Regions from separate parts of the Streptomyces sp. NBC_00029 genome, predicted to be linked through region 1. Evidence: riboswitches for the same ligand, from Rfam matches in the RefSeq annotation. Region 1 holds a riboswitch; each other region holds the start of a gene.
The links. A riboswitch is a leader RNA that binds a small molecule or an ion and turns the genes downstream of it on or off. The one in region 1 is predicted to bind thiamine pyrophosphate.

Region 1 (9,403 bases):
CCAGGATCATCGTCTGGACGTTCCCCCAGCCCAGCGCGGTACCGATGACCATGCCGAGCACCTCGCCGATGGCGCATCCGGTGAGGCAGTGGAGGGTGGCCCGGGCGGCCATGCCCCAGCTGACCGGTCCGCCGGCGCCGTGTGCGTGGCCGTGTCCCTGGTGCTGCTCGTGCCCGTGCTGCTCGTGCCCGTGGTGCTGGTGGCCCTCGTGACCTTCGTGGCCCTCGTGCTTCTGCTCCATGACAACCCCCTCGTGGGAACGCCGGGTAGCGGTCCGTCGTTATGACCGAACCGTATACCCCCCTGGGGTATTCCTCAAGGAGTCAGTGGATCACTGCGAGCTGCGCAGCTCCTTCAGCAGCGCCACGTCCGCCGCATGCCCTTCCTTGCCCCCCGGCGTCTCGATGATCAGCGGTACGCCGTCCATCGCGGGATGCGTGATCAGCTCGGCGAAGGCGTCCCTGCCGATGTGCCCCTGGCCGATGTTCGCGTGCCGGTCCTTGTGGGCGCCGACGCCCTCCTTGGAGTCGTTCGCGTGGACCAGCTTCAGCCGGCCCTCGCCCACCGTGTCCACCAGCAGGTCCAGCATCAGCTTCGTCCCGCCCGGCTCCGCCAGGTCGTGACCCGCCGCGAAGATGTGGCAGGTGTCCAGGCAGATGCCCAGCTTCGGATGGCGGTCGAGCGCGTCGAAGTACGGGCCGAAGTCCTCGGCGAGCGAGCACAGCGAGGAGCCCTGCCCGGCCGTCGACTCCAGCAGCAGGAACGGGTCGTCGTCGTGCGTCAGCTCGTCCAGCAGCGGCAGCAGGTGCTCCCTGATCTGCGCGTACGCCACCTCCCGCGGCCGGCCCCCAGTCGCCGACCCGGTGTGCACGACCACCCCGAGCGCACCGATCTCACGGCCGCGGCGCAGCGAGTGGCGCAGGGACTCCACCGACTTCTCCACGGTCGCCTCGGTGTGCGAGCCGAAGTTGATCAGGTACGGGGCGTGCACGTACGCCGGGATCGACTCGGCCGCGCACTCCGCCCGGAACCGTTCGTCCTGCGCGGGACTGCCGACCGGGGTGGCCCAGCCGCGCGGATTGGCGACGAAGACCTGGACGGCCTCCGCGCCCATCTCCCGGGCGTAGGGCAGCCCGACCGAGGCGAGCCCACCGGCCACGGGGACGTGCCCGCCCACTGGATTGCGCAGCACCACGAGTTACAGCCCCTTGGTCTTGATGGTGATCGTGCTGCCCTCGGGGGCGCTCTGTCCGGCCGGCACCGACTGGGTGTCCACCGTGTTGCTGAAGGAGATCAGCGGCCGGTCGACCTTCACCTTGAAGCCGGCGGCCTCCAGCGCCTTGCGGGCCGCGTCCACGTCCTGACCGGTCACGTTCGGGACCGGAAGCTGGCGGGGGCCCTTGGACACGGTCAGCGTGACCGTGTCCCCGGCCGCGGCCTGGGTGCCGGCGCCGACCGACTGGTTGGCGACCGTACCGGCGGCGGTGGGGGCGTTGACCTGCTCGGGGGCCGTCGCGACCTTGAGGCCCAGAGCCTCCAGGGCGGCCTTCGCCTGGTCGACGGGGAGCCCGGTCACGCTCGGCACCGGCACCGGGCGGCCCTTGCTGACGACGAGCGAGACGGCCGTGTCGGGCGCCCGCTTCTCGCCGCCCGCCGGATTGGTGCTGATCACCGAACCCTGGGCGATGTCCTGGCTGAAGGCCTGCGTGACCATGCCGGGCGCCAGCCCGGACCGGGTCAGCTCGGCATTGGCCTCCTCCAGGGGCCGGCCCTTCAGGTTGGGCACGGCCACGACCTCGGGGCCGCGGGAGATGGTGATGGTCACCGCGCCGTTGCCGCGGATCCGCCGGCCGCCCGGGGGATCGGTGTTCATCACCGTCCCGCGGTCGAATGACTCGCTGAACTTCCGGTCCACCCCCTTCACACCGAGCCCGGCCGCCGACAGCTGCGAACGGGCCTGCTCCTCGGTCTTGCCGAGCAGGTTCGGGACCTTGGTGAACTGGCCGGAGTTGATGTACCAGACGCCCACACCGAGCCCGAGCGCGAGCAGCACGCCCGCGACGACGAGCAGCACCCCGCGGCGGGGCCGCCGCGCGGCGGCGGCCGACCGGTGGGCGGGGGGCGCGGGCGGGGCGGGCGGCATCTCCAGGCGGGAAGTGTGCTGCACCGGCTGCTGCGCGGCGGCCACCGGACGCGGGATCACACCGGTCCGGTCCTCGGCGGAGGACCGCTCCTCGGCGCGCGCCTGCGGCGGTACGGCGTCCAGCTCGGCGTCGCTGAGCAGCGCACGGGCCTCACGGGCCAGACCCAGCAGGGCGGCCGCGTCGTAGGGGCGCAGCTCGGGATTGCGGGCCGTGGCGTGCGCGACGAGCTCGTCGAGCCCGACCGGGAGCCCGGGGACCACCGCGGACGGGGGCGGCACGTCCTCGTTCAGGTGCTGGTAGAGCACCTGCGCGGCGGTGCCGCCGAGGTGGGGCTTGGAGCCGGTGAGCATCTCGTAGAGCACGACACCGCAGGCGTAGACGTCCACGCGGGTGTCGGTGGTGCCGTTCTCGATCTGCTCGGGGGCCAGGTAGGAGACGGTGCCGAGGACGGAGCCCGTGGTGTTGGTGACCGAGTCGACCGACCGGACCAGCCCGAAGTCGGCGACCTTCACCCGGCCGTCGTCCCCGATCAGGACGTTCTCGGGCTTCATGTCGCGGTGGACGAAGCCGGCCCGGTGGGCGCCGCCGAGGGCGGCGAGGACCGGTTCGAGGATGTCGAGGGCCGCGCGGGGCTGGAGCGCGCCGCGCTCGCGGAGCACGTCGCGCAGGGTGCAGCCCGAGACGTACTCCATGGCGAGGTAGACGTAAGGCCCGTCCGTGCCCTGGTCGAAGACGGCGACCACATTGGGGTGCGCGAGCCGGGCCACGGACTTCGCCTCCCGGATGAACCGGTCGACGAAGGCGCCATCGGCGGCGAGGGCAGGGTGCATCACCTTCAGGGCGAGCACCCGGTCGAGGCGCGTGTCGACGGCCCGGTAGACCGTGGCCATGCCGCCGGCCGCGATGCGGGCGTCGATGCGGTAGCGGCCGTCGAGCACGCGCCCGACGAGGGGGTCATCCAGGGTCGTATCCACCCGCCGATTCTACGAGCCGCGCCGCAGGCGCCGTCCTGGGCGGGGCGGCTTGCAGCGCAGCTGTGACGTGGGGGCGGGGTGCCGGGCGAGGGGTGGTTCTGGAAGGCGGGCCCTGGTGGGCCGGGGCCGGACGGACGCGGGGCGGCTTCGGCGGCGGGGGTGGCGGAGGGCGGGGCCGGACAGGGGCGGGGCGGCTTCTGTGTGCGGGATCTCATCGACCGGCATCGGAGATGCGTATGGGGGTTTCCCGTCAGTCCCATCGTCTCTCCGTGTCGGGCCGGCCCCTCAAGGGCGCTCCCTACGGTCGCGTCGCTTCGCGATGTCGCTGCGCTCCACCCTTGACCGACCGTCCCGCCCCGGACATACGAAGACTGCCGGGAAACCCCCAAAGGAACGGGCCGGGCCATCAAGACAGGGACGGGGCGGTCGGAGATGCCCTGCCCGGTCGGAGGAAGGGGCACTTCCCCGAGGCGGGGCCCATGCGCGCTACCGGCCGGGTCGGGGGTAGCGCCTCCCATCGCTACGCGCTCCTCATCTCTCAGCGTCCGACGACCGTCCGGGGCTGGACATAGGCGGCCCACGCCCTCGGTTCGTCTCACGAGATGCGTCCGACGACCGTCTGGAGCTGGTCATAGGCCGCCCAAGAGGCACCGATGCTCCTCATGGAGGGCGTCCGAGGGCTGTCCGGGGTGGAAAGACGCCTGACAGCGGCCATTCCGTGGTGGAGTCGGGTCAGCGTGCGTCGGCGACCCAAAAGGCTGGTGGTTTGCCCCAATTGCCCCTGTTTGATGATGGGTGCGCGATGTCACTTTTGCCCTGACCCGGATCCACGACGAAATAGCCGGGGAATCAGCCGTCAATCCCGTTCAACGGCCCCGGACGGTCGTCGGACGCATCTCGTGAGACGGACCGAGGTCCGTGGGCGGCCTATGTACGGCCCAAGACGGGCTGGAGACGCTAAAGGATGAGGAGCGCGTAGCGATTTGCTGCGCTACCCCCGTCCCGGCCGGTGTGCGGGATGGGCCCCGCCTCTGGGATGTGCCTTCCCCCGACCGGGCAGGGCTTCTCCGGCCGTCCCGTTCCTGTCTCTTGTCCCCCGGCCCGTTCCTTTGGGGGTTTCCCGGCAGTCTTCGTATGTCCGGGGCGGGACGGGCGGTCAAGGGTGGAGCGCAGCGACATCGCGTAGCGACGCGACGACGAAGGAGGAGCGCCCTTGAGGGGCCGGCCCGAACCGGAGAGACGATGAGACTGACGGGAAACCCCCATACACATCCCAGACCACCGCCCCAGCGGCTCCCGCCGCCCCCGAAGCCCGCCCCACCGACCGACCCCGCTCTCCCGCCCCGCCCTTCCCCTTCGCCCCGCCCCCTCAGAACGCCGGGCGCTCCGGGTCCAGGGTCGCGCGGCCCTCCGTGGGGGACGAGGCCTCCGCGAAGCGGCGTTGGGGGATGCGGCCCGCACGGAAGGCGAGGCGGCCCGCCGAGACGGCGTCCCGCATGGCCGACGCCATGAGGACCGGCTCCTGCGCGCGGGTCACCGCCGAGGCCAGCATCACCGCCGCGCAGCCCAGTTCCATCGCCAGCGCGGCGTCGGACGCCGTGCCCGCGCCCGCGTCCAGGATGACCGGGACCGACGCGCGCTCCGTGATCAGCTCGAAGTTGTGCGGGTTGCGGATGCCCATGCCGGATCCGATGGGGGACCCGAGCGGCATGATGGCCGCGCAGCCCACGTCCTCCAGCTTCCGGGCGAGCACCGGGTCGTCGTTGGTGTACGGGAGGACCGTGAAGCCCTCGTCCACCAGGATCTCGGCGGCGTCGAGCAGTTCGACGCCGTCGGGCAGGAGGGTCCGTTCGTCCGCGACCACCTCCAGCTTGATCCAGTCCGTGCCGAGCGCCTCCCGGGCCAGCCGGGCCGTGAGGACGGCCTCGCCCGCCGTGAAGCAGCCCGCCGTGTTGGGGAGGACCGAGATGCCCAGCTTGGTCAGCACGGACAGGACGGAGCCCTGGACCGTGGGGTCCAGCCGCCGCATCGCGACCGTGGTGAGCTCGGTGCCGGACGCGACCAGTGCGCGTTCCAGGACGTCCAGGCTCGGGGCGCCGCCCGTGCCCATGATCAGGCGGGAGGAGAAGGTCCGTCCGCCGAGGGTGAAGAGGTCGTCCGCCATGCCGGTCAGCCTCCCTGTACGGCGGTCAGGATTTCGATCCGGTCGCCCTCGCCCACGACGGTGGCCGGCCACTGACCGCGCGGGACCACGGTCTCGTTGAGCGCGGCGGCGACCCCGGAGGGGGCCGTGGTCAGGGCGGCGACCACCGTGTCGAGGGTGGCTCCGGCCGCGACCTCGCGCGGCTCGCCGTTGACGGAGATGGTCATGCGTACGACTCCTGACGTGCGGCGGAGAACCGGCGGGGGGTGAAGGGGCGCGCGATCTCCGGCAGTTCGCCGGTGGCCAGCAGCTCGGCGAGGACCTCGCCGGTGAGCGGGGTCAGCAGTACCCCGTTGCGGTAGTGCCCGGTGGCCAGGTGCAGGCCCGGCAGGTCGGTCGGGCCGAGCAGCGGGGCGTTGTCGGGGGATCCGGGGCGCAGTCCCGCCCGGGTCTCGGTGAGCGGGAGTTCGGTGATGCCGGGGACCAGTTCGTGGGCGTCGCGCAGGAGTTCGTAGACCCCGCCCGCGGTGACGGTGGTGTCCCAGCCGAGTTCCTCGCTGGTGGCGCCGACGACGAGTTCACCGTTCTCGCGCGGCACGAGGTAGACGTGGCTGCCGCGCACGACGGCCCGTACGGTCCGGGACAGGAACGGCGCGTAGGCGGCCGGCACCGTGAGCCGCAGGACCTGGCCCTTGACCGGCCGTACGGGGGCCACGACCTCCGGCGGTACTCCGGCCAGCCGACCGGTGAGCGAGCCCGCGGCCAGGACCACCTGGTCGGCGAGCAGCTCGGTGCCGTCGTCGAGGAGGGCGCCCGTCGCTCGGTCGCCGGTGGTGAGCAGCCGCTCCGCGGCCGCGCGGTGGATGGTCACGCCGGAGCGTTCGCAGGCGGCCAGCAGGGCGGCCGCGAGCCGGCGGGGGTCGACCTGGTGGTCGCCGTCGACGCGCAGGCCGCCGCGTACGCCCGGGGCGAGCATGGGCTCCAGGCGGCGGCATTCGCGGCCGGTGAGCCACTCGGACTCCAGGCCGCAGCGGCGCTGCAGTGCGTGCAGTTCGCGCAGGTGGAGGCGGTCGTCGGCGTCGAGGGCGACGGCGAGGGTGCCGCAGGCGCGGTAGCCGATGTCCATGCCGCCGCTCGCTTCCGCGAGCTCGGCGGCGAACTGCGGATAGCGTGCGGCGGAGGCGAGGCCGAGGCCGAGCAGGGCCTCCTCGCCGTAGTGCAGTTCGGTGACGGGGGCGAGCATGCCGGCCGCGACCTGGGCGGCGCCGCCGCCGGGCGCGGGGTCGGCGAGTACGGTGCGCAGTCCGCGCGCGGCGGCCCGCCAGGCGGTGACCAGGCCGATGATTCCGCCCCCGACGACGAGGACGTCGGATCCGTTTCGGGATGTTCGGGATGTTCGGGATGAGTGCATGGGCGTCCAGCCCCTCCCTTCGCCGGCATGACCCGGATCAGGTTCGTACGGTCGGAGGCCGGCCAGCCTCCCTCTCAGCCCGGTGCGCCGGACTCCCGCGATAGGTACGGTGGCCAGACTAACCCGGCCGTGGAGGGCGGGTAAGGCGGCACCTATTCCTGACGGAGCGTCAGATGATTAGGGTGGCCGGGTGAGCGAGCAGACGGAACAGAATCAGCGCGGCGTCGTGATCGTCGGCGCCGGAATGGCCGGGGTGCAGACCGCGGTCGCCCTGCGCGAACAGGGCTTCACCGGCCCGGTGACCCTGCTGGGAGCCGAACCCCACCAGCCCTACGACCGGCCCCCGCTGTCCAAGGCGGTCCTCCTCGGCAAGGCCGAGGACTCCGCCTTCGACGTGGACTTCGAAGGGCTCGACATCGACCTCAGGCTCGGCACCGAGGTCACCGGACTGCGCGCCGCCGACCACGAGCTGGACACCGAGGCGGGACCGGTCCCGTACGGCGTGCTTGTCCTGGCGACCGGCGCGCAGCCCCTGACCCTGCCCGGGACCGAGGGCGTCCCGGGCGTCCACCTGCTGCGCACGCTGGACGACGCGGCCCGGCTGCGCCCGGTGCTGGCGACGGCGCCCCGGACCGTGGTCGTCGGGGCCGGCTGGATCGGCGCCGAGTTCGCCACCGCCGCCCGCGAGGCCGGCTGTGAGGTCACCGTGGTCGAGGCGGCGGACCGGGTGCTGGCGGGGGCGATGCCCGCCGAGGTCGCCGGGCCGATGGCGCGCTGGTACGAGGAGGCCGGCGCCGAGCTGATCACCGGGGCGAAGGTCTCCGGGATCGAGGAGGGCCGGGTCCTGCTGGCGGACGGGCGCGTCCTGCCCGCCGGCGCGGTGGTGGTGGGCATCGGCGCGCGTCCCGCCACCGGCTGGCTCGCCGGGACCGCGGTGGAGCGCGGACCCGACGGCTCGATCACCACGGACGCGTACCTGCGTACCTCCCTGCCCGGGGTGTACGCGGTCGGCGACTGCGCCTCCTTCCCGTCCGGGCGGTACGGGAAGCGGCTGCTCGTGCACCACTGGGACAACGCGCTCCAGGGGCCGCGGACGGTCGCGGCGAACATCCTGGCCGGGGAGCAGGCCCAGGTCTACGACCCGGTGCCGTACTTCTGGTCGGAGCAGTTCGGGCGCTTCGTGCAGTACGCCGGACACCACGGTGAGGCCGACACCCTGCTCCTGCGTGGCGACCCGGCCGGCCCCTCCTGGTCGGTGTGCTGGCTCCGGGACGGAGTCCTGGTCGCCGTCCTGGCCGTGGGACGCCCCCGCGACTTGGCGCAGGGCCGCAAGCTCATCGAGACGGCCGTCCCTCTCGACCCGGCCAAGGCCGGCGACCCCTCGGTCCCGCTGAAGTCCGCAGTGGCCTGACCGCCGTCCGGGCTCCGCCCCGCCACGGGCCGCGACCCGGACGGGGCCGCTCAGGTACCGGCGGCGGAGCCGAGATGGCAGGCTTGTGCCTGTGACCGAGATTGACGCAAAGATCGATGCCCTTGTCCCCTCATGGCTGTACCTCCCCGACATCGCGGAGATGCTGAACATCGAGGTGACCCGGGTCCGCCAGATGGTCAAGGAAGGGCAGCTCATCGCCGTCCGCCGGGGCGAGAACCGCTCCCTGCAGGTGCCGGCCCCCTTCATCGACGGCGACAAGGTCGTCAAGGGCCTCGTCGGTCTGCTGACCGTGCTGCGCGACGACCGTTTCACCGAGGAGGAGATCCTGGAGTGGCTCTTCACCGAGGATCCGACCCTGCCCGGCACCCCCGTGCAGGCGCTGAGCGAGAATCGCGGCACGGAGGTGAAGCGCCGCGCTCAGGCGCTCGCCCTCTGACCTGATCGTCTTCGCTCCACAGCGGTGTACGGGCCCACGGCCGCGGCCCGGCCCGTACACCGCCTCCATCACGGGGGGTACACCCATGCAGCTGTCCGACGCCCGGCTCTACCTCTGCACGGACGCCCGCAAGCGCCAGGGTGACCTTCCCGAGTTCCTCGACGCCGTCCTGTCCTCGGGCGTGGACATCGTCCAGCTCCGCGACAAGGGCATGGAGGCGGGCGAGGAGCTCGAACACCTCCAGGTCTTCGCCGAGGCCGCCCGCCGCCACGGCAGGCTCCTCGCCGTGAACGACCGGGCCGACGTCGCCCACGCCATCGGCTCCGACGTCCTGCACCTCGGCCAGGGCGACATCCCCGTCCCCGCCGCCCGCGCCGTCCTCGGCGACCGGGTGCTGATCGGCCGGTCCTGCCACGCCGAGGACGAGGTCGACGCGGCCGTCGCCGAAGCCGGCGTGGACTACTTCTGCACCGGCCCCTGCTGGCCCACCCCCACCAAGCCCGGCCGCCACGCCCCCGGCCTCGACCTGGTCCGGTACGCGGCCTCCCTGGAGCAGGACCGCCCCTGGTTCGCCATCGGCGGCATCGACGGCTCGAACCTGGACGAGGTGCTGGACGCCGGCGCCACCCGCATCGTGGTCGTCCGCGCACTCACCGAGGCCACCGACCCCGGCGCGGCCGCCGCCGAGCTCGCCAAGCGGGTCCGCGACCGGCTCGCCTGAGCCCGGCCCACCGCCCCTCGCGGGCTGCTTTTCGGCCAGAGCTGGCCCCCGGGTGTCCAAAAACGTGTCCAAAGCATGGACAGGGCTTCGGTGTCCGCCGGGCCGCGTCTAACCTGCCCCCATGGCTTCTGGTACCGCTTCC
Region 2 (9,403 bases), 3.5 Mb from region 1:
CCGGTAGACCTCCACCTCCAGGGTGGAGTACGACGGCCCGCCGAGGATCAGGACGACGCCGAAGGAGCTGAAGGTGAACAGGAACACCATCAGCGAGGCGGCCGCCACCGCAGGGGCCAGCGCGGGCAGGGTCACCCGCCGCCAGGCGGTGAACCGCCCGGCTCCCAGCACCCGGGCGGCCTCCTCCTGGCGCGGATCGAGCTGGGCCCACAGCCCGCCGACCGTGCGGACGACCACGGCGTAGTTGAAGAAGACGTGCGCGAGCAGGATCGCCCAGACGGTGGTGTCGAGCCGGACGCCGAGCAGTTCGTCGGTGAGCCCGCCGCGCCCCAGCAGGGCGAGGAAGGCGGTGCCGACCACCACGGTCGGCAGCACGAAGGGAACCGTCACCACGGCCCGCAGCAGTTGTTTGCCGGGGAACTCGAAGCGCGCGAAGACGTAGGCGGCCGGCAGCGCGATCAGCAGGGTGAGCACGGTGGAGGCGAGCGCCTGCCAGGTGGTGAACCACAGCACGTCGGCGATGTCGGGCCGGGCCAGCACCTCGGCGAACCGGCCGAACTGCCACCCCTCGTCGGTCTTGAGCCCGCGCCCGACGATCGCGACGACCGGATAGGCGAAGAACAGCCCGAAGAACGCGAGCGGCACGGCCATCAGGGCGAGCCGCACGGCGGTCGCCCGCGCCCCCTCGCGGGGGCCGGGGCCCGGCGCGGCGCCCCCCGACGCCGCGCCCGGCTCCTTGGTACCGCCTACTTCACGACGAGCGAGGTCCATGCCTTGACCCACTGCTCACGGTTCTTGGCGATGGTCTCGGGAGCCACGTTCTCGGGCTTCTCGATCACCACACCGTGCTTGGTGAACAGCTCCGGCAGGGCGGCGTCCTTCGTCACGGGGTTCACGAACATCTGGAGAGGCATGTCCTCCTGGAACTTCTTGCTGATCAGGAAGTCCACGAGGGCCTTGCCGCCCTCCTCGTTCTTGGCGCCCTTGAGCAGGCCCGCGAACTCGATCTGCCGGAAGCAGGTGCCGGTGGAGACGCCCGTGGGGGCCTCGGCCGGCTGCGGCTCGCCGTACAGCACCTCGACCGGAGGGCTGGAGGCGTAGGAGACGACCAGCGGGCGGTCGCCCTTGGCCTTCTTGCCGCCGGCGGAGCCGGAGAAGCGCTCGTTGTAGGCCTGCTCCCAGCCGTCGACGACCTCGACGCCGTTGGCCTTCAGCTTGCTCCAGTAGTCCTTCCAGCCCTCCTCGCCGTACTTGCCGACGGAGGCGAGCAGGAAGCCGAGGCCGGGCGAGGAGGTCGCGGCGTTCTCGGTGACCAGCAGGTTCTTGTACTCCGGCTTGACCAGGTCGTCCAGCGTCTGCGGCGGGGCGATCTTCTTCTCGGCGAAGTAGGCCTTGTCGTAGTTGACACAGATGTCACCGGAGTCGATCGGGGTGACCCGGTGCTCCTTGTCGAGCACGTACTCGGGCTTCACCCCGGCGAGGCCCTTGGCCTCGTACGGCGTGAAGATGCCGTTGTCGAGGGCGCGCGAGAGGAGGGTGTTGTCCACGCCGAAGAAGACGTCACCGCGCGGGGAGCCCTTGGTGAGGATCTCCTGGTTGAGCGCGGCGCCCGCGTCCCCGGCCTTCAGCGTCTTGACGGTGTAGCCGCTCTGCTGCTCGAACTCCTTGAGGACCGCGTCGGTCACGTTGAAGGAGTCGTGGGAGACCAGCGTGACGGTTGTGGACTTCGGGGCGTCGCTCGCGCCCGCGGTCTTGTCCTTGGCGTCGCCGCCGCATGCGCTGAGCGTGGTGACGCCGAGCGCGGCCGCGAGCGCGGCACCCGCGATCTTCTTGGTGGTGCTCATTGGTGAATTCCTCCTGGGATGTCCAGGAGAAGACGCGGCCCCGACCGGCGCTCTTCGCGAGCGGACGCCGGGCAGGGCGCAACAGCAAGAGTGGTGACCGAACTTCCTACCCCGAATGACCGGGGCGAGGTTCAGAGGGTCTGCGGATGACGGATACCGCACTCTCAGCGCTGTGGCGCTCCCCTGTCGGAATATGAAATTGGTTCGGCCACAGGGTACCCCGTGGCCGAATCGCGTCGAACAGAAGCGGAATCTAGCGCTCCGAGGCGGCCAGCTGGCCGCACGCGCCGTCGATCTCCTGGCCGCGGGTGTCCCGTACGGTCACGGGCACGCCGTGCCGGGCGATGGCCTCCACGAAGGCCTTCTCGTCCTCCGGCCGCGAGGCGGTCCACTTGGAGCCCGGCGTCGGGTTCAGCGGGATCAGGTTGACGTGCACGCGCTTGCCCTTGAGCAGCTTGCCCAGGAGGTCACCGCGCCAGGCCTGGTCGTTGATGTCGCGGATCAGGGCATACTCGATCGAGATCCGGCGGCCGGACTTCTCGGCGTACTCCCAGGCCGCACCGAGCACCTCGCGGACGTTCCAGCGGGTGTTGACCGGGACGAGGGTGTCGCGCAGCTCGTCGTCGGGCGCGTGCAGCGAGACGGCCAGACGGCACTTGAAGCCCTCGTCGGCGAAGCGCAGCATGGCCGGAACCAGACCGACGGTGGAGACGGTGATACCGCGCTGCGACAGGCCCAGGCCGTCGGGCTCCGGGTCGGTGAGCCGGCGGATGGCGCCCACCACGCGGTTGTAGTTGGCCAGCGGCTCGCCCATGCCCATGAAGACGATGTTCGACAGCCGCGCCGGGCCGCCGGGGACCTCGCCGTCGCGCAGCGCGCGCATGCCGTCGACGATCTGGTGCACGATCTCGGCGGTGGAGAGGTTGCGGTCGAGGCCCGCCTGGCCGGTCGCGCAGAACGGGCAGTTCATGCCGCAGCCGGCCTGCGAGGAGATGCACATGGTGACCCGGTCGGGGTAGCGCATGAGCACGGACTCGACGAGCGTGCCGTCGTGCAGCTTCCACAGGGTCTTGCGGGTGGTGTCGTCGTCGCACGAGATGTGCCGGATGACGTTCATCAGGTCCGGCAGCAGCTCCTGCTGGAGCTTCTCCCGCGAGCCCGCCGGGATGTCGGTCCACTCGGCCGGGTCGTGCGCGTACCGCGCGAAGTAGTGCTGGGAGAGCTGCTTGGCCCGGAACGGCTTCTCGCCGATCGCGGCGACCGCCTCACGGCGCTCGGCCGGGGTCATGTCGGCGAGGTGCCGGGGCGGCTTCTTGGCCCCGCGAGGGGCGACGAAGGTGAGCTCTCCCGGAACGGGGCGGGCCATGGCAGGTACTCCTTGTAAGACGAAAGGCGCGCCGCAGAAGCAGCGCGCCTTCCAAGAGTAACCGCCCGGCGTCCTGCGACGCCTTTTCGCAGGTCAGCCGGTGCCTACGAAGGCCGCCAGCAGCAGCCACACCACGGGGGCCGTCGGGAGCAGGGAGTCGAGGCGGTCCATGATGCCGCCGTGTCCCGGCAGCAGGGTGCCCATGTCCTTGATGCCGAGGTCCCTCTTGATCATCGACTCGCCCAGATCGCCCAGGGTCGCGCTGACCGCGACCGCGAGGCCGAGCAGCAGGCCCTGCCACCAGGCGCCGCCGTCGATCAGGAACTCCATGCACAGCGCGCCGGCCGCCATGGCGAAGGCCACCGCGCCGAACAGTCCCTCGCGGGTCTTGCCGGGGCTGATGCGCGGCGCGAGCTTGGTCTTGCCGAAGCGCCAGCCGACCGCGTAGGCCCCTGTGTCACTGACCACCGTCAGGAGCAGGAAGGTGATCACGCGCTGGGGACCGTCGTCGGCGGTGAGCAGCATCGCGACGAAGGTGGCCAGGAAGGGGACGTAGAAGGCCGCGAAGGCGCCCGCCGTGACGTCCTTGAGGTAGTCCTCGGGCGGTTCGGTCATCCGCCACACCAGGACCGCCAGCACGGTCAGGGCCATGGCGACCCAGGCGCCCTCGGCCCCCCGGACGTATCCGGCGATGACCATGGCTGCGCCGCCGACCGCGAGCGGGACGAGCGGGGCCTTGATGCCCTTCTTCTCCTGCAGCCGGGAGGTGAGCTCCCACAGGCCGACGACGACCGCGACGACGATGACGCCGACGAAGACGGCCTTGACGATCAGCAGCGAGGCGAAGATCACCGCGCCGAGACCGACGCCTACCCCTATGGCCGCACGCAGGTCCCGCCCGGCGCGCTTCTTCTGCGGCGGGGGCGAGGAGTCCTGCGGCTGCTGGGCATGCGGAGGCGGGGGGCTGGGCATGGGCTCCTGCGGCGGCGTATCGGCGCGGAAGAGGGGGCCGCCGTCGGCGACGACCCCCCGATCGCGTGCTTCCCGGTCGTCGAAGTCACGGCCGGCGGCATCGGGCACGATGGGCATGGGCCGAGTGTGCGGGCCCACCTGCGCATCGTATGCGGGACCCGCCGGAACCGGCTCCGGCTGCCAGGAAGTGTCGTTCATCAGACTTCGAGGAGCTCGGCTTCCTTGTGCTTGAGGAGCTCGTCCACCTGCGCGACGTACTTCGCGGTGGTGTCGTCGAGCTCCTTCTCCGCGCGGCGCACCTCGTCCTCGCCGGCCTCCTTGTCCTTGACCAGCTTGTCAAGGGCGTCCTTGGCCTTGCGGCGGACGGCGCGCAGCGAGATCTTCGAGTCCTCGGCCTTGGTGCGCGCGACCTTGATGTACTCCTTGCGGCGGTCCTGCGTCAGCTCGGGGAAGGTCACCCGGATGATGCTGCCGTCGTTGCTCGGGTTGACACCGAGGTCGGAGTCGCGGATGGCCTGCTCGATGTTGCGCAGGGCGCTCTTGTCGAACGGGGTCACGATCGCCATGCGCGGCTCGGGCACCGAGAAGGAGGCGAGCTGGTTGATGGGCGTGATGGCGCCGTAGTACTCCGCCACGATCTTGTTGAACATCGCCGGGTGCGCACGGCCGGTGCGAATCGCGGCGAAGTCTTCCTTGGCGACGACGACGGCCTTTTCCATCTTCTCCTCGGCCTCGAGGAGGATCTCTTCGGTCACCACGTGCTCCTGCATGTCAGATATGGATGGTTCAGGCGGGCGGGCGGGTCTGGCGGGCCCGGTCCGGGCCCGCTCGGTCCGGCAGCGGACGGCTCAGACCCGGGTTTCCTGGTCGCTCACGAGCGTGCCGATCTTCTCACCCTTGACGGCCCGGGCGATATTGCCCTCGGCGAGCAGCTCGAACACGAGGATCGGCAGCTTGTTGTCGCGGCAGAGCGTGATCGCGGTGGCATCGGCGACCTTGAGGTCGCGTGAGAGGACCTCGCTGTACTCCAGCGCGTCGAACTTCACCGCGTCCGGGTTCTTCTTCGGGTCGGAGTCGTAGACCCCGTCGACGCCGTTCTTGCCCATGAGCAGGGCCTCGGCGTCGATCTCCAGGGCGCGCTGGGCGGCCGTGGTGTCGGTGGAGAAGTAGGGCATGCCCATGCCGGCGCCGAAGATGACGACGCGGCCCTTCTCCAGGTGCCGCACGGCACGCAGCGGGATGTACGGCTCCGCGACCTGGCCCATGGTGATGGCGGTCTGCACGCGGGAGTCGATGCCCTCCTTCTCCAGGAAGTCCTGGAGTGCGAGGCAGTTCATGACGGTACCGAGCATGCCCATGTAGTCGGACCGGGCCCGGTCCATGCCGCGCTGCTGGAGTTCGGCGCCGCGGAAGAAGTTGCCGCCGCCGATCACGACGGCGATCTCCGCGCCGTCGCGGACCACCGCGGCGATCTCACGCGCGATGGCGTGGACGACGTCGGGGTCGACGCCCAGTCCTCCGCCACCGGAGAAGGCCTCGCCCGACAGCTTCAGCATGAAGCGGCGGCCCTTCTCGTCCTGGTCGCTCTTGTCGTCGGATGCGGTGTGGGGGTCCACGCCCTGATTCATGGAGATCTCCTCGTGCACATACGAAGAAGGCCATTGCCGGTGGGTCCTTGCGGTTCCCTCTACGGCAATGGCCTCCTCGTCAGATCTGCGGTCGCCTCGCGCGAGCGCGGACGACTGCCTCAGACCCTACCGGGGTCCGGTGTCCGTCGCGTACGGACGGACTCAGATGCCGACCTTGATGCGCGAGAAGCGCACCAGGGTGACACCGGCCTCGTCCAGAACCTTCTGGACGGACTTCTTGTTGTCCAGCGCGTAGGCCTGGCCAAGGAGGGTGTTCTCCTTGAAGAAGCCGTTGACGCGACCCTCGACGATCTTCGCGATCGCGGCCTCGGGCTTGCCCTCGGCGCGGGTGACCTCTTCGGCCACACGACGCTCGGACTCGACCTTCTCGGCCGGGACGTCCTCGGCGGACAGCCACTGCGGGGAGAACGCGGCGATGTGCTGCGCGATGCCGCGGGCGACCTCGGCGTTCTCCTTGTCCAGCTCGACCAGGACGCCGATCTGGAACGGCAGGTCGGGCATGGTGCGGTGCATGTACGCCGAGACGTAACCGCCGGTGAACTGCGCGAAGCGGTCCAGGACGATCTTCTCGCCGAGGTTGGCGTTGGCCTCGTCCACGAACGCCTGGACGGTCTTGCCGGGCGCGATCTCGGACGCGAGCAGCGCCTCGATGTCGGCCGGGGAGGTCGCGGCGATGTGCGCGGCGATCTCGTTGGTGACGGCCTGGAACTTGTCACCCTTGGCGACGAAGTCCGTCTCGCACTTCAGCTCGACGAGGACACCGGAGGTGTTGTCGTCGGAGATGAGGGAGGCGACGGCACCGTTCTCGGCAGAACGGCCCTCGCGCTTGGCGACGCCCTTCTGACCCTTGATGCGGAGGGCCTCGATGGCCTTGTCGACGTCGCCGTCGGACTCGACCAGCGCGTTCTTGCAGTCCATCATGCCGACGCCGGTGAGCTCGCGGAGCTTCTTGACGTCAGCGGCGGTGTAGTTCGCCATGAGTCTGGGATTCTCTCTCGAAGTCGTAGATCTACGGGTGAACGGCGGAGGCGCCGCGCTTTTGGCGCGGCTCCCCCGCCGTCATCGTCCGTGCTGGGAGTGCCCGGCGAGTGAACGCCGGGCGCTCTCAGTGGGTCAGGCCTGCTCGGCGTCCGCGGCCGGAGCGGCCTCGGCGGCGGGGGCCTCGGCGGCCGGGGCCTCGGCAGCAGCCTCGGCCGGAGCGGCCTCGGCGGGCTCGTCGGCCTTCTTGTCGCCCTCGAGCAGGTCGCGCTCCCACTCGGCGAGCGGCTCGGCGGCGGCCTTCTCGCCCGGCTTCGAGTCACCGGTCGCAGCGCCGGAGCGGGCGATGAGGCCCTCGGCGACGGCGTCGGCGATCACGCGGGTGAGCAGGGTGACGGAACGGATCGCGTCGTCGTTGCCCGGGATCTTGTAGTCGACCTCGTCGGGGTCGCAGTTGGTGTCGAGGATCGCGACGACCGGGATGTGGAGCTTGCGCGCCTCACCGACGGCGATGTGCTCCTTCTTGGTGTCGACGATCCAGACGGCGCTGGGAACCTTCGACATCTCGCGGATACCACCGAGGGTCTTCTCCAGCTTGGTCTTCTCGCGGGAGAGGACCAGGAGCTCCTTCTTGGTGAGACCCGAGGCGGCGACGTCCTCGAAGTCGATCGCCTCAAGCTCCTTCAGACGCTGAAGGCGCTTGTAGACGGTGGAGAAGTTGGTGAGCATGCCACCCAGCCACCGCTGGTTGACGTACGGCATACCAACGCGCGTCGCCTGCTCGGCGATGGCCTCCTGGGCCTGCTTCTTGGTACCGACGAACATGATGGAGCCACCGTGCGCGACGGTCTCCTTCACGAACTCGTAGGCGCGGTCGATGTACGACAGCGACTGCAGCAGGTCGATGATGTAGATGCCGTTGCGCTCCGTGAAGATGAAGCGCTTCATCTTCGGGTTCCAACGGCGGGTCTGGTGACCGAAGTGGACGCCGCTTTCCAGCAGCTCCCGCATCGTGACGACGGCCATGGCCATCTCCTTGGTTTCTCGGTTTGGTTCCTGACGCCCCACCGCGCCCTGCCCCCATGAGGGACCGAGAGACGCTGTCACCTGGCTGTTTCAGCCTGGCGCCGGGGCGTGCGAAGTCGACCCGGTGACCCGGATCGCCACAAGAAGTGTACGGGACCCGGCGGTATGCCGGGTGACGCCGTTGTCCACAGTGCCGCGGTCGTCCACAGGCCCGCACGTCCGTTCCGGCGGGCGCGGGACGCTGTGGTCCATGACGACCTTGCTGCTCAGCCTGCTCCTGGCCCTGTCCCAGCCGGCCCTGTCCCAGCCGGCCCTTCCCGGGGTCCGCCCGCTGCCCGGCCCACTGACGGTGGCCCGCTGGTGGGACCCGCCGCCCACGCCGTACGCAGCCGGGCACCGCGGCGTGGACCTGTCCGCCCCGGTGGGCGCGGAGCTCCGGGCGGTCGCGGCCGGCCGGGTCCACCACGCCGGCCCGGTCGCCGGCCGCGGGGTGCTCTCCATCGCCCTGCCGAACGGGCTGCGCACGACCTACGAGCCGGTGCGGCCGCTGGTCGTGGAGGGCGAGCCGGTCACGGCGGGCCAGGTGGTGGCGGTCCTGACGGAGGGCTCGCACTGCCCGGAGCCGTGTCTGCACTGGGGCCTACTGGCGGGCGAGACCTACCTCAACCCCCTGGCCCTCCTCCCGCGCCCGACGCCGCGCCTCCTGCCCGCCGGATCACAACCCGCCGGCGGCTGAGGCACGGGACCCGGCGTCCTGGGCGGCTGCTGAAGGGCCTCAGCCCCGGACGCCCCGCAGGGCCATGGCCACGGCCGCCTCCGTCACGACGGCGGGATCCTCCGCCGCGCCGAGCTCGATCCGCCGCACCGCCGCGTCCACGACACCCTGCAGCAGCATGGCGGCCAGCCTCGGCTCGGCCTGTCCCAGGGCGCTCAGCGCCTCGACGATCATCGCCACGAGCCCGCCGTGGGCCGCGCGGATCTTCTCGCGGGCCCCCGCGTCCAGCTCGCTGGCGGAGATGGCCACCACGGCCCGGTGCCGCCGGTCGCCCACCAGCCCCAACTGGCTGCGCACGTAGGCCTCGATCTTCTCCTCCGGCGACGGGGCCTCCTCCATCGCCGCCTCGATCTCGGCGGCCCACACGGGGAAGTCCACGGCGCACAGTTCCTCGACCACTGCGGCGCGGGAGCGGAAGTACTCGTACACGGAGGACCGGGCGAGGCCGGTCCGCTCCGCGAGGGCGGGGAAGGTCAGCGCCTCCGTCCCGCCTTCGGACAGCAGGGAACGCGCGGCGTCCAAGAGGGCGCCGCGCTGCATCGACCGGTGCTCGGCCACGGAGGCCGCTCGAATCCTGGGCACGCATCCACTCTACGGAGGTACCGCAAGCTCACCTCCCCACATCGGCCAACTTCGCGCGCAGTTGCAGGACGGACTTGGTGTGGATCTGGCTGACCCGGCTCTCGGTGACGCCCAGGACGTTGCCGATCTCGGCGAGGGTGAGGCCCTCGTAGTAGTAGAGGGTCACCACGGTCTTCTCCCGCTCGGGCAGCGTGTTGATGGCCCGCGCCAG
Region 3 (9,403 bases), 1.7 Mb from region 1:
CCGGGAACTCCTCCTCGACGGCATCAACAAGCCATGCGGTGACGGCGATGTGCACATCGCCCCCACCCACCCCGAGGATCTGTCCGACGTCCACATCAGGCTCCAGGTCGGGGGCGACCGTGCCCTGTTCCGGGCCAGCGCGGCGCCGCTCGTCGCGTTCCTCGACCGCACCGACCGGATCGTTCCGCTCGGACAGGAGCGCAACCTGGGCGACTTCGAGGAGAACCTCGACGAGGCCCTCGGCAAGATCCTCGCCGAATCGCAGCAGAACGAGCAGAACGCCGGCTGACCGACCGCACTCCCTTCAGCGCTTGCGTCGCCGGCCCCGGCCGCGGACCGGCCCGGCGGCCGGACTGACGGCCGGGCCGCCGGCCGGGGATCCCGGTCGGTCGGCGGAAACCACCAGTGCGGCCAGTGCCGTTGTCACGGGGACCGAGGCCACCAGGCCGATCGAGCCCACGAGGGTCCGTACGATCTCCTCCGCCACCAGCTCGCTGTTGGCCACCGAACCCATGCTGCTGTTCGCGATCGAGAACAGCAGGAGCAGGGGCAGTGCGGCACCCGCGTAAGCCAGCACCAGGGTGTTGACCACCGACGCGATGTGATCGCGGCCGATCCTGATGGCCGCTCGGTAGAGGGCTCGTGGCCCCATCGAGGGGTCCGCCTGGCGCAGTTCCCACACCGCGGAGGTCTGGGTCACCGTCACGTCGTCGAGGACGCCCAGCGATCCGATGATCACGCCTGCGAGCAGCAAACCGCTCATGTCGATGTCCGGGTACAGCCCGTGGATCAGCCCGGTGTTGTCATCGGTGTTGCCACTGAGGAACGCCCAGTCGATGAAGCCCGAGCCCAGCAGCCCGATCAGCAGCAGCGAGACGAGCGTGCCGAGCACGGCGACCGACGTGCGGGCCGTCAGCCCGTGGCACATGTAGAGCGCGATCAGCATGATCGCGCTCGCCCCGATCACCGCGACGACCAGCGGGTTCGAACCCTGCAGGATGGCCGGGAGGATGAAGAGGGTCAGCACGCCGAAGCTGACCGCCAGCGCGATCAGCGCGAACAGCCCGCGCATCCGCCCGACGACGACGACCGCCAGCGCGAAGATGCCGGCCAGCAGCGCCATGGGGAGCTTGCGGTTCACGTCGATCACCGAGTACTGGAGGTCGCGCGGGGCGTCCGGTGCGTACGCCACCACCACCTCCTGGCCGTCCTCCAACTGCCGCGGCGCGCCCGGCTGGACGATCTCCACGAAGGTGCGGCCCTTGTCCGGGCCGCTGGTGACCTCGACGGTGGCCTTCTTGCACTCGCCGGTCTGCTCGGCCTGCGCCTGCCGGCCCTCGGGGGTGGAGGGAGCCGCGGTCGTCGGCACCTGGGAGGCGTTCACGGATTTGCAGTCGACCTGTTCGAGCGAGGTGACCACGCCCTGCTGGGTCTGCCGGTCGAAGCCTACCCCCGTGCGCTCGTGGCCGGGGGCGCCGCCGGGCCAGAGCACTGCCATGCCGATGAAGACGGCGGCGGCGAAGGGGATCAGTACGGCGGCGATGACCTTGCGCAGGTGCTTCGAGACGGGGGCGGCCGGCCCGTGGCTGTGGCTGTGCCCGTGCCCGTGCCCGTGGGAATGCTCCGGGGAACGCGCGTCGGAGCGACCGGCGGAGGGCACTGACGGGTGCCCGGTGAACTCCCCGGGACTCGCGTGCTCGTGGCCGTTGTGGCCTTGGGTCTCTGTGGGCTCGGTGGGGGGCTGCGGCGAGGGCGTCACCAGCAGATCATCGCAAGAGATGAGGGGGCCCACTGTTCAGCACGCCATGGATGACGCTAGCGTGGGGGCACCTTTGCACAACGCGGGAGCTCGGAGCACCGGGCTGAGAGGACGCTGATCACCGTACGAGCATCACGGATGCGTACGGGAAGAGGCTGCGTCGACCGCCGAACCTGTTACCGGGTAATGCCGGCGTAGGGAGATCAGGTCTCATGACCATTCAGGACGCACGCACGCCTGCCGTCAGCCAGGACGCCGACGGCCAGACCGAGCGCCAGCCCGGCTGGCACAAGGGATACCTGGCGGGCTCCCGGCCCGACCTCCGGGTGCCGGTCCGCCAGGTCCACCTCACCAACGGCAAGGACGTGACGCTCTACGACACGTCCGGCCCGTACACCGACCCGCAGATCGAGACCGACGTCCGCCGCGGCCTCGCGCCGCTGCGCGAGAACTGGATCATCAGCCGCGGTGACACCGAGGAGTATGCGGGCCGCCCCGCGCGCCCCGAGGACGACGGCATCAAGCACACCTCGCCGCGCGGTGGCCTCAAGAACCTCGACGCGGTCTTCCCGGGCCGCCCTCGGCAGCCCCGCCGCGGCCGTGGCGGCGCCGCCGTCACGCAGCTCGCGTACGCCCGCCGCGGTGAGATCACCCCGGAGATGGAGTACGTCGCGATCCGCGAGAACGTCTCCCCCGAGGTCGTCCGCGAGGAGATCGCCGCAGGTCGCGCCGTGCTTCCGGCGAACGTGAACCACCCCGAGATCGAGCCGATGATCATCGGCAAGCGGTTCCTGGTGAAGGTCAACGCCAACATCGGCAACTCCGCGGTCACCTCCTCCATCGAGGAGGAGGTCGACAAGATGACCTGGGCGACCAAGTGGGGCGCCGACACGGTCATGGACCTCTCCACCGGCCGCAACATCCACACCACGCGCGAGTGGGTGCTGCGCAACTCTCCCGTCCCGATCGGCACCGTGCCGCTCTACCAGGCGCTCGAGAAGGTCGACGGCCGCGCCGAGGACCTGACCTGGGAGATCTACAAGGACACGGTCATCGAGCAGGCCGAGCAGGGCGTCGACTACATGACGGTCCACGCCGGCGTGCTGCTGCCGTACGTGCCGCTGACCGCCCGCCGCAAGACCGGCATCGTCTCGCGCGGTGGCTCGATCATGGCCGCGTGGTGCCTGGCGCACCACAAGGAGAACTTCCTCTACACGAACTTCGAGGAGCTCTGCGACATCCTCGCGACGTACGACGTCACGTACTCCCTCGGTGACGGACTGCGCCCCGGCTCGATCGCGGACGCCAACGACGCGGCCCAGTTCGCCGAGCTGAAGACGCTGGGCGAGCTGAACACCATCGCCAAGCGCCACAACGTCCAGACGATGATCGAGGGCCCGGGCCATGTCCCGATGCACAAGATCAAGGAGAACATCGACCTCCAGCAGGAGATCTGCGAGGAGGCGCCGTTCTACACGCTCGGCCCGCTGACCACGGACGTCGCGCCCGCCTACGACCACATCACCTCGGGCATCGGCGCCGCGATGATCGCCTGGTGGGGCACCGCGATGCTCTGCTACGTCACGCCCAAGGAGCACCTGGGCCTGCCCAACCGTGACGACGTCAAGACCGGCGTCATCACCTACAAGATCGCGGCGCACGCCGCGGACCTGGCCAAGGGGCACCCGGGCGCCCAGGAGTGGGACGACGCCCTGTCGGACGCGCGGTTCGAGTTCCGCTGGGAGGACCAGTTCAACCTGGCCCTCGACCCGGACACGGCCCGCGAGTTCCACGACGAGACCCTCCCGGCCGAGCCGGCCAAGACCGCGCACTTCTGCTCCATGTGCGGTCCGAAGTTCTGTTCGATGAAGATCTCGCAGGACATCCGCCGTGAGCACGGCGGCGACCTGAAGGCGGACGAGATCCAGGCCGGCATGGCGGAGAAGTCCGCCGAGTTCGCGGCCTCGGGCAACCGCGTCTACCTGCCGCTGGCCGACTGACGCAACCGCCGATGGTGAGGACCCGCGACCCTATGGGGGGAGTCGCGGGCCCTCGCCGTCAGGCGACCACCTGGTACTGCGGGTCCAGCTTGCGGCGGGCGAAGTCGAGGTTGCCGCGGATGCGGGCGTGCTGGTCCTCGGGGAGCCTGCCCTCCTGGAGGAGGCGCTCGCTGCATTCCAGCGACTCCTGGTAGGCGCCGGTCCAGTACGCGGCCACGGCCAGCTCGTCGAGCGCGCGCCACGCGTACCAGTCGGGCTCGACGAAGAGGATGTCGTCGGGACGCGGGATCCGCACCGCCTGCCGGGCGAACACGTACGCCAGTGGCCAGCGGCTCTCGACGCGGCACACGCGGGCGAGGTCGCCGAGCGCTTCGGCCCGCGTGGGGCGGCTCTCGTGCGCGCGGAGGTAGCGGTCCATGACCTCGGCCGCCGGCCGTTCGAGGCGCGCCGCCAGCCGGGCCGCGTAGAGCTGCGCGCAGTAGGCCTCCTCGGCGAAACCGCCCATGCCCGCCCTCAGGTCGTAGGCGGCGAGGGACTTCTCCGCTTCTCCCGCGTCGCGCCAGCTCTGGGCCAGGTAGAACGCGTAGCGGGCGTTGTCCGGCTCGTCGAGCAGACCCTGTTCGAGGATCTCCGCGTCGCGCCGGTACTTCTCCTGCTCGCTCCCCTCCCGGCCGCGCGCCCCGCCGCCGACGATGAGGATGCTGGCGCCTTCGAGGACCTCGCTGCTGTACCCGGCTTCGCAGTGCAGGTACTCGTGGAGCACGCCCACGTAGGTCCAGGGCAGGCGGGTGGAGACCAGGGCGGGACGCCAGTGGACGACGGGGCGGTGGTGCACCGCGAGGCGGTACGCGTCCAGGGTGAGCTCCGGCATGCGGAAGCCGGGCTGTACCTCCATCAGGTCATCGGCGTCGAGGAACAGCAGGTAGTCCGCGTGAGTGCGGGCGAGCTCGATCGCCTCGGTGCGGCTGGCGCCGAATCCCCGCCACGGCCGCTCGTGCAGCACGCCGGGCAGATCGCCGAGGAATTCCCGGATGATCTCCTGGGTGCCGTCCGTCGAGCCCGTGTCCACGATCACCCAGGTATCGATCAGCGGGCGTACCGATTCGAGACAGCGCCGGATCACCGGAGCCTCATTTTTGACGATCATGTTCAGACAGACCGTTGGTTTCAAGGATCCCATCCACAGTAGTGATGAAAATGACCTTGAGTCGACGTTAGGTATCCGTGTAATGCCGTGCAAGGAAGCTCGAACCGCCATTGGGGGCGCTTCATTGGTCCGATAAGTTGACTTATCTGCGATGCGTCCCGCCGCTCGCGACCGCGATCCCCACGATGACCGGGATGGACCGACACGTTCCATCGCAGATCGTTCGATCCGGTATCGAGAAGGAGCGGCGTACATGAGCCCCGAGAACAGGACCAGGTCAACACTGGGCCCGCTGCCCAGGCGGAGCAGCTGGGTGAAGGGTGGCACCCTCGCATCACTTGCCCTGGTATTGGCGGGAATCTCCAGTCCCGTGTTCGCCACGGGTCAGACCGTCCAGGCGGCCAACGCCGCCCGTGTGGCGAGCCTCACGGGCGGCGGGGACAAGTGCAAGCAGCAAGGGAACGGTCACGGCGACCACGACTACGATCCGAGAGCGGCAGGCCCCCGCGGTGGCGGCGACGACTGCCCGAAGCCGGGTCCGACCGGTCCGACGGGCCCGCGGGGCCCGCAGGGTGAGCCCGGGGCCGACGGTGCCACGGGTGCGACAGGTGCCACCGGCGCTACGGGTGCCACGGGCGCGACGGGTACTGGTGCTGACGGTGCCACGGGTGCGACTGGTGCCACCGGCGCTACGGGTGCCACGGGTGCCACGGGTGCCACCGGTGCTACGGGTACGCCCGGCGAGTGCAGTGACGTCGACGCCTACCGGCCCAGCAATGCCAACGACCTCAAGGCCGTCCTCAGCAACAACGTCGCGTACGCCGGTATCCGGAACCTTCAGCCGAACCCGTCGGACTTCCTCTGGTACGACCTGACGGACACCGAGACCGATTTCCCGGACGGTGCGTGCGCGATCTCCATCGCCGCCCAGAGCAACGCAGCGGGGGGCGTCTCGGTCCAGACGCTGACCAGTGGGGGCGAAGTCTGGGAGATCCTCTGCGACGTGGAACAGGACACGGATCCCAACGTCGGGTTCGTCCTCGACTGTGACGATGACTGGGACGAGCTGACCACCCCGACGCCCGGGTCGGACGGCCCGCCGCCACCGCTCGACAGGTTCAAGGGCAAGCTCGACGTCCTCAAGGACCGCCGGGCGCTGAACCAGAAGTAGTCCGGGTTCATCACATCGGGCCGGGCGTATCCCAGGTTGGGGTGCTCCCGGCCCCTGGCGTTCGGGGCCGGCCGGCAGTCCGCCCCCGGCCGTAAGCCGCGGTTGGGGGTGCACAGCTAGTCCGATTAGTTGACTTATCTGCGAGGCGCCTCCCTGCTCGCGACCGCGATCCCCACGATGACCGGGACGGACTGAAAGGTCCCTCGCAGATCGTTCGATCCGGTTTCGAGAAGGAGCGGCGTACATGAGCCCCGAGAAGAGGACCAGGTCAACACTGGGCCCGCTGCCCAGGCGGAGCAGCTGGGTGAAGGGTGGCACCCTCGCATCACTTGCCCTGGTATTGGCGGGAATCTCCAGTCCCGTGCTCGCCACGGGTCAGACCCTCCAGGCGGCCAAGGCCGCCCGCGTGGCGAATCCCACGGGCGGCGGGGACCACTGCGATCCGCACAAGAAGCCCAAGCGCGATCCGAGAGAGAACTCCGAGGCAGGCCCCCGCGCTGGGGGCGGCGACGAGTGCCCCGGCAAGCCGGGTCCGACGGGTCCGACAGGTCCACGAGGTCCGCAGGGTGCGCCCGGGGCTGACGGCGCGACCGGCGCGACCGGCGCGACGGGTGCGACGGGTGCGACGGGTGCCACGGGTGTCGATGGTGTGGACGGGGCCGCGGGCGCGACGGGCGCGACGGGCGCGACGGGTGCGACGGGTGCCACGGGTGTCGATGGTGTGGACGGGGCCGCGGGCGCGACGGGCGCGACGGGTGCGACGGGTGCGACCGGTGTCGATGGTGTGGACGGGGCCGCGGGCGCGACGGGCGCGACGGGTGCGACGGGTGCCACGGGTGTCGATGGTGTGGACGGGGCCGCGGGCGCGACGGGCGCGACGGGTGCGACGGGTGCCACGGGTGTCGATGGTGTGGACGGGGCCGCGGGCGCGACGGGCGCGACGGGTGCGACGGGTGCCACGGGTGTCGATGGTGTGGACGGGGCCGCGGGCGCGACGGGCGCGACGGGCGCGACGGGTGCCACGGGTGTCGATGGTGTGGACGGGGCCGCGGGCGCGACCGGTGCGACCGGTGTCGATGGTGTGGACGGGGCCGCGGGCGCGACCGGTGCGACCGGTGTCGACGGCGTGGACGGTGCTACGGGTGCTACGGGTGCTACGGGCGCTACCGGTACGACCGGTGCTACGGGCGCGACCGGTGCTACGGGTGCGACCCCGCTGTGCAACGCCATCGCCAACTACAAGCCCAGCGCCTCCCGTGAGGTCAAGGCAGTGATGATCAACGGGGTCGCGTACGTCGGAATCCGCGGGATCGCCGGACCCGGGTCTTCGGCGACGAACTTCGACTGGCACAACCTGACCATCGCCGCGCGGAACCCGGGCTACCCGACCGGATTGGCGTGCGGAATCGCCGTGGACGAGCACTCCAACGGGGCCAACATCGAGGTGTCGACTCACGATGGGCGGGTCTTCGAGACCTTCTGCACCGTCAGCAACCCCACGCCGTCACTGAACTGCGGGACGGTGATGCCGGTGGACCCACACCCGTGGGTCGAGATCATCCCCGGCCCCCTGACCGCTCCGCCGACGAACAGGTCCGTCGAGAACGCGCCCGCCGGGCAATCGGCGGCGGAGCCCAGCATGCCCAAGAGCGACAAGTTCCGCCGCGAGCACCCGGCCGGGTGACCCGCCAGTGGACCCAGGCGGGCCCGGAGCGCCGGCCGGACCTCAGTCCGGCTGGTGTTCCGGGCCGCCGAAGTCCGGGCTCGTGAAGTCCGGAGGTGTGTAGCCGGGCCGGGGTCCCTCCGAGGGGGATCCCGGACTGGTGAAGTCCGGCCGGCTGTATCCCAGGTTGGGGATGCGGCCGGCCGCCGGCGTGCGGGGGGTGGGGAAGCCCGGCCCCGCGCTCGGATCGGCCAGCGCGTCCCGCAGGAACGGCATGATGCCGCGTTCCAGCAGCGCGTGCCGCCAGGCCTCGCGGGCCCGTGCGACCTCGTCCGGCACCGCCTCGGTCTCGTCCGCCCCCACCTCGGTCGCGCTGTTGCGGACGGCCGTCACCAGCAGCCCGATCACGGCGAAGAGCAGGGCCACCGCGGTGAGGCCGCCGAAGAGCCAACCTGCCGTCAGCATCGTTTCCGCGAAGGCAGGTTCGGGCTCGATCATCTTCAGGATGTAACCCACGAGCAGGAAGATCAGCATCGCGGTGCCCGCCAGGACCGGCGCGAGGACCGCGACCACGGCGCTGACGCCCGCGCCACCGCCGCTGCCCTGTCCGTCGTCCTCGTCGCCCGTCGTGCCGGGCGCCGTCAGGGCCTCGTCGCGCCGTTCCCCCCGGACCTTCACGTAGTGGCCGTACTCGGCGGCTGCCGCGGCCGCCAGCAGGGCGCTGGCGCCCTGGGCCATGGTGCGCAGCTGTTCGGCGTTCAGCCGTTCGCCGAGCGTGGCGAGTTCGGGCCGCTCGTGCGCGGCGCGCAGGGCCTCGTCGACGAGCCGATCGAACTCCGGTCGGTCTTCGGTCAGCAGGTGCGGAGCGCTGGTCATGTGCATCCCCCGATGCTCCGTAGAAGCCGGTTTGCCCGCGTAGACCCGGGCGCCGGCACAAACGGAGGAGAGCCTGCTACGGATAGAGCGATGGTAGAGCGCCCACGCCACGCCGTGACAGGGGCTTTCCGGAAATACCCCGCTCCGTAAGCTCTCAGTCGCTCAGGGGCAGTTGTACGACAAGCAGTTTTCCTGCCATCGTCACGCCGCCGTCCATCGCGATGGCGAGCCCTTCCGCGTACACGTGCGGACCGTCCACGGCCTCGGGGCCGCGCGACTCGTCGCCGTCCTCGGTGCCCACTTCGCCGAGCAGGTACGGGATGGGGCTGTGCCCGTGCACGACGCGGCTGCCGCCGTAGGTGTCGAGGAGTTCGCGTACGGCCGCCGGGCCCGTTCCCTCGTCGCGGAAGGCGAACCGCTTGGTGAACTTGCGGAAGAGGTCCCAGGTGATGTCGGCGTCGCCGCGGTTGAGCAGCTCGTGGATGGTGTCGTTGACGTCCTCGATGGAGTCGCCGTAGTCGAGGTAGGCCGTGGTGTCGGAGTGCAGCAGCAGGTGGCCCTCCTCCAGGACGGCCGCGTCCAGACGGGACATCCACTGCAGGTGGACGTCCTGCAGGCGCTCCATGTCGGTGCGCTGGCCGCCGTTGAGGAGCCAGGCGGCCTGGAAGGTGGCGGTGCCGGCGCCGGAGACGACGGGGGTGTCGCCGAACCGCTTGGCGCCGATGAGCAACAGCTCGTGGTTGCCCATCAGGGCCTTGCAGTAGCCGCCGGCGGCGGCGGCCTCGGC

Region 2: another riboswitch for thiamine pyrophosphate. It lies ahead of OG753_RS29725 (thiamine ABC transporter substrate-binding protein); the one in region 1 lies ahead of thiO (glycine oxidase ThiO).
Region 3: another riboswitch for thiamine pyrophosphate. It lies ahead of thiC (phosphomethylpyrimidine synthase ThiC); the one in region 1 lies ahead of thiO (glycine oxidase ThiO).

Annotation. Positions count from the first base shown of each region.
Region 1 is NZ_CP108292.1:2,863,480-2,872,882, reverse strand. It holds gene OG753_RS13755 (DUF4396 domain-containing protein) at 1-241, opposite strand, end outside; gene OG753_RS13750 (deoxyribonuclease IV) at 332-1,189, opposite strand; gene pknB (Stk1 family PASTA domain-containing Ser/Thr kinase) at 1,199-3,118, opposite strand; gene OG753_RS13740 (thiazole synthase) at 4,488-5,282, opposite strand; gene thiS (sulfur carrier protein ThiS) at 5,288-5,488, opposite strand; gene thiO (glycine oxidase ThiO) at 5,485-6,672, opposite strand; TPP riboswitch at 6,670-6,781, opposite strand; gene OG753_RS13725 (NAD(P)/FAD-dependent oxidoreductase) at 6,863-8,083, shown strand; gene OG753_RS13720 (Rv2175c family DNA-binding protein) at 8,175-8,540, shown strand; gene thiE (thiamine phosphate synthase) at 8,626-9,261, shown strand; gene metF (methylenetetrahydrofolate reductase [NAD(P)H]) at 9,383-9,403, shown strand, end outside.
Region 2 is NZ_CP108292.1:6,320,070-6,329,472, reverse strand. It holds gene OG753_RS29730 (iron ABC transporter permease) at 1-651, opposite strand, end outside; gene OG753_RS29725 (thiamine ABC transporter substrate-binding protein) at 747-1,844, opposite strand; TPP riboswitch at 1,930-2,039, opposite strand; gene rlmN (23S rRNA (adenine(2503)-C(2))-methyltransferase RlmN) at 2,098-3,210, opposite strand; gene OG753_RS29715 (phosphatidate cytidylyltransferase) at 3,304-4,380, opposite strand; gene frr (ribosome recycling factor) at 4,380-4,937, opposite strand; gene pyrH (UMP kinase) at 5,031-5,810, opposite strand; gene tsf (translation elongation factor Ts) at 5,973-6,809, opposite strand; gene rpsB (30S ribosomal protein S2) at 6,945-7,835, opposite strand; gene OG753_RS29690 (M23 family metallopeptidase) at 8,086-8,571, shown strand; gene OG753_RS29685 (helix-turn-helix domain-containing protein) at 8,611-9,168, opposite strand; gene whiG (RNA polymerase sigma factor WhiG) at 9,221-9,403, opposite strand, start outside.
Region 3 is NZ_CP108292.1:4,612,132-4,621,534, reverse strand. It holds gene OG753_RS21675 (SsgA family sporulation/cell division regulator) at 1-289, shown strand, start outside; gene OG753_RS21670 (YibE/F family protein) at 305-1,792, opposite strand; TPP riboswitch at 1,832-1,977, shown strand; gene thiC (phosphomethylpyrimidine synthase ThiC) at 1,972-3,759, shown strand; gene OG753_RS21660 (glycosyltransferase) at 3,818-4,906, opposite strand; gene OG753_RS21655 (hypothetical protein) at 5,160-6,077, shown strand; gene OG753_RS21650 (collagen-like protein) at 6,322-7,761, shown strand; gene OG753_RS21645 (hypothetical protein) at 7,804-8,622, opposite strand; gene OG753_RS21640 (metallophosphoesterase) at 8,771-9,403, opposite strand, start outside.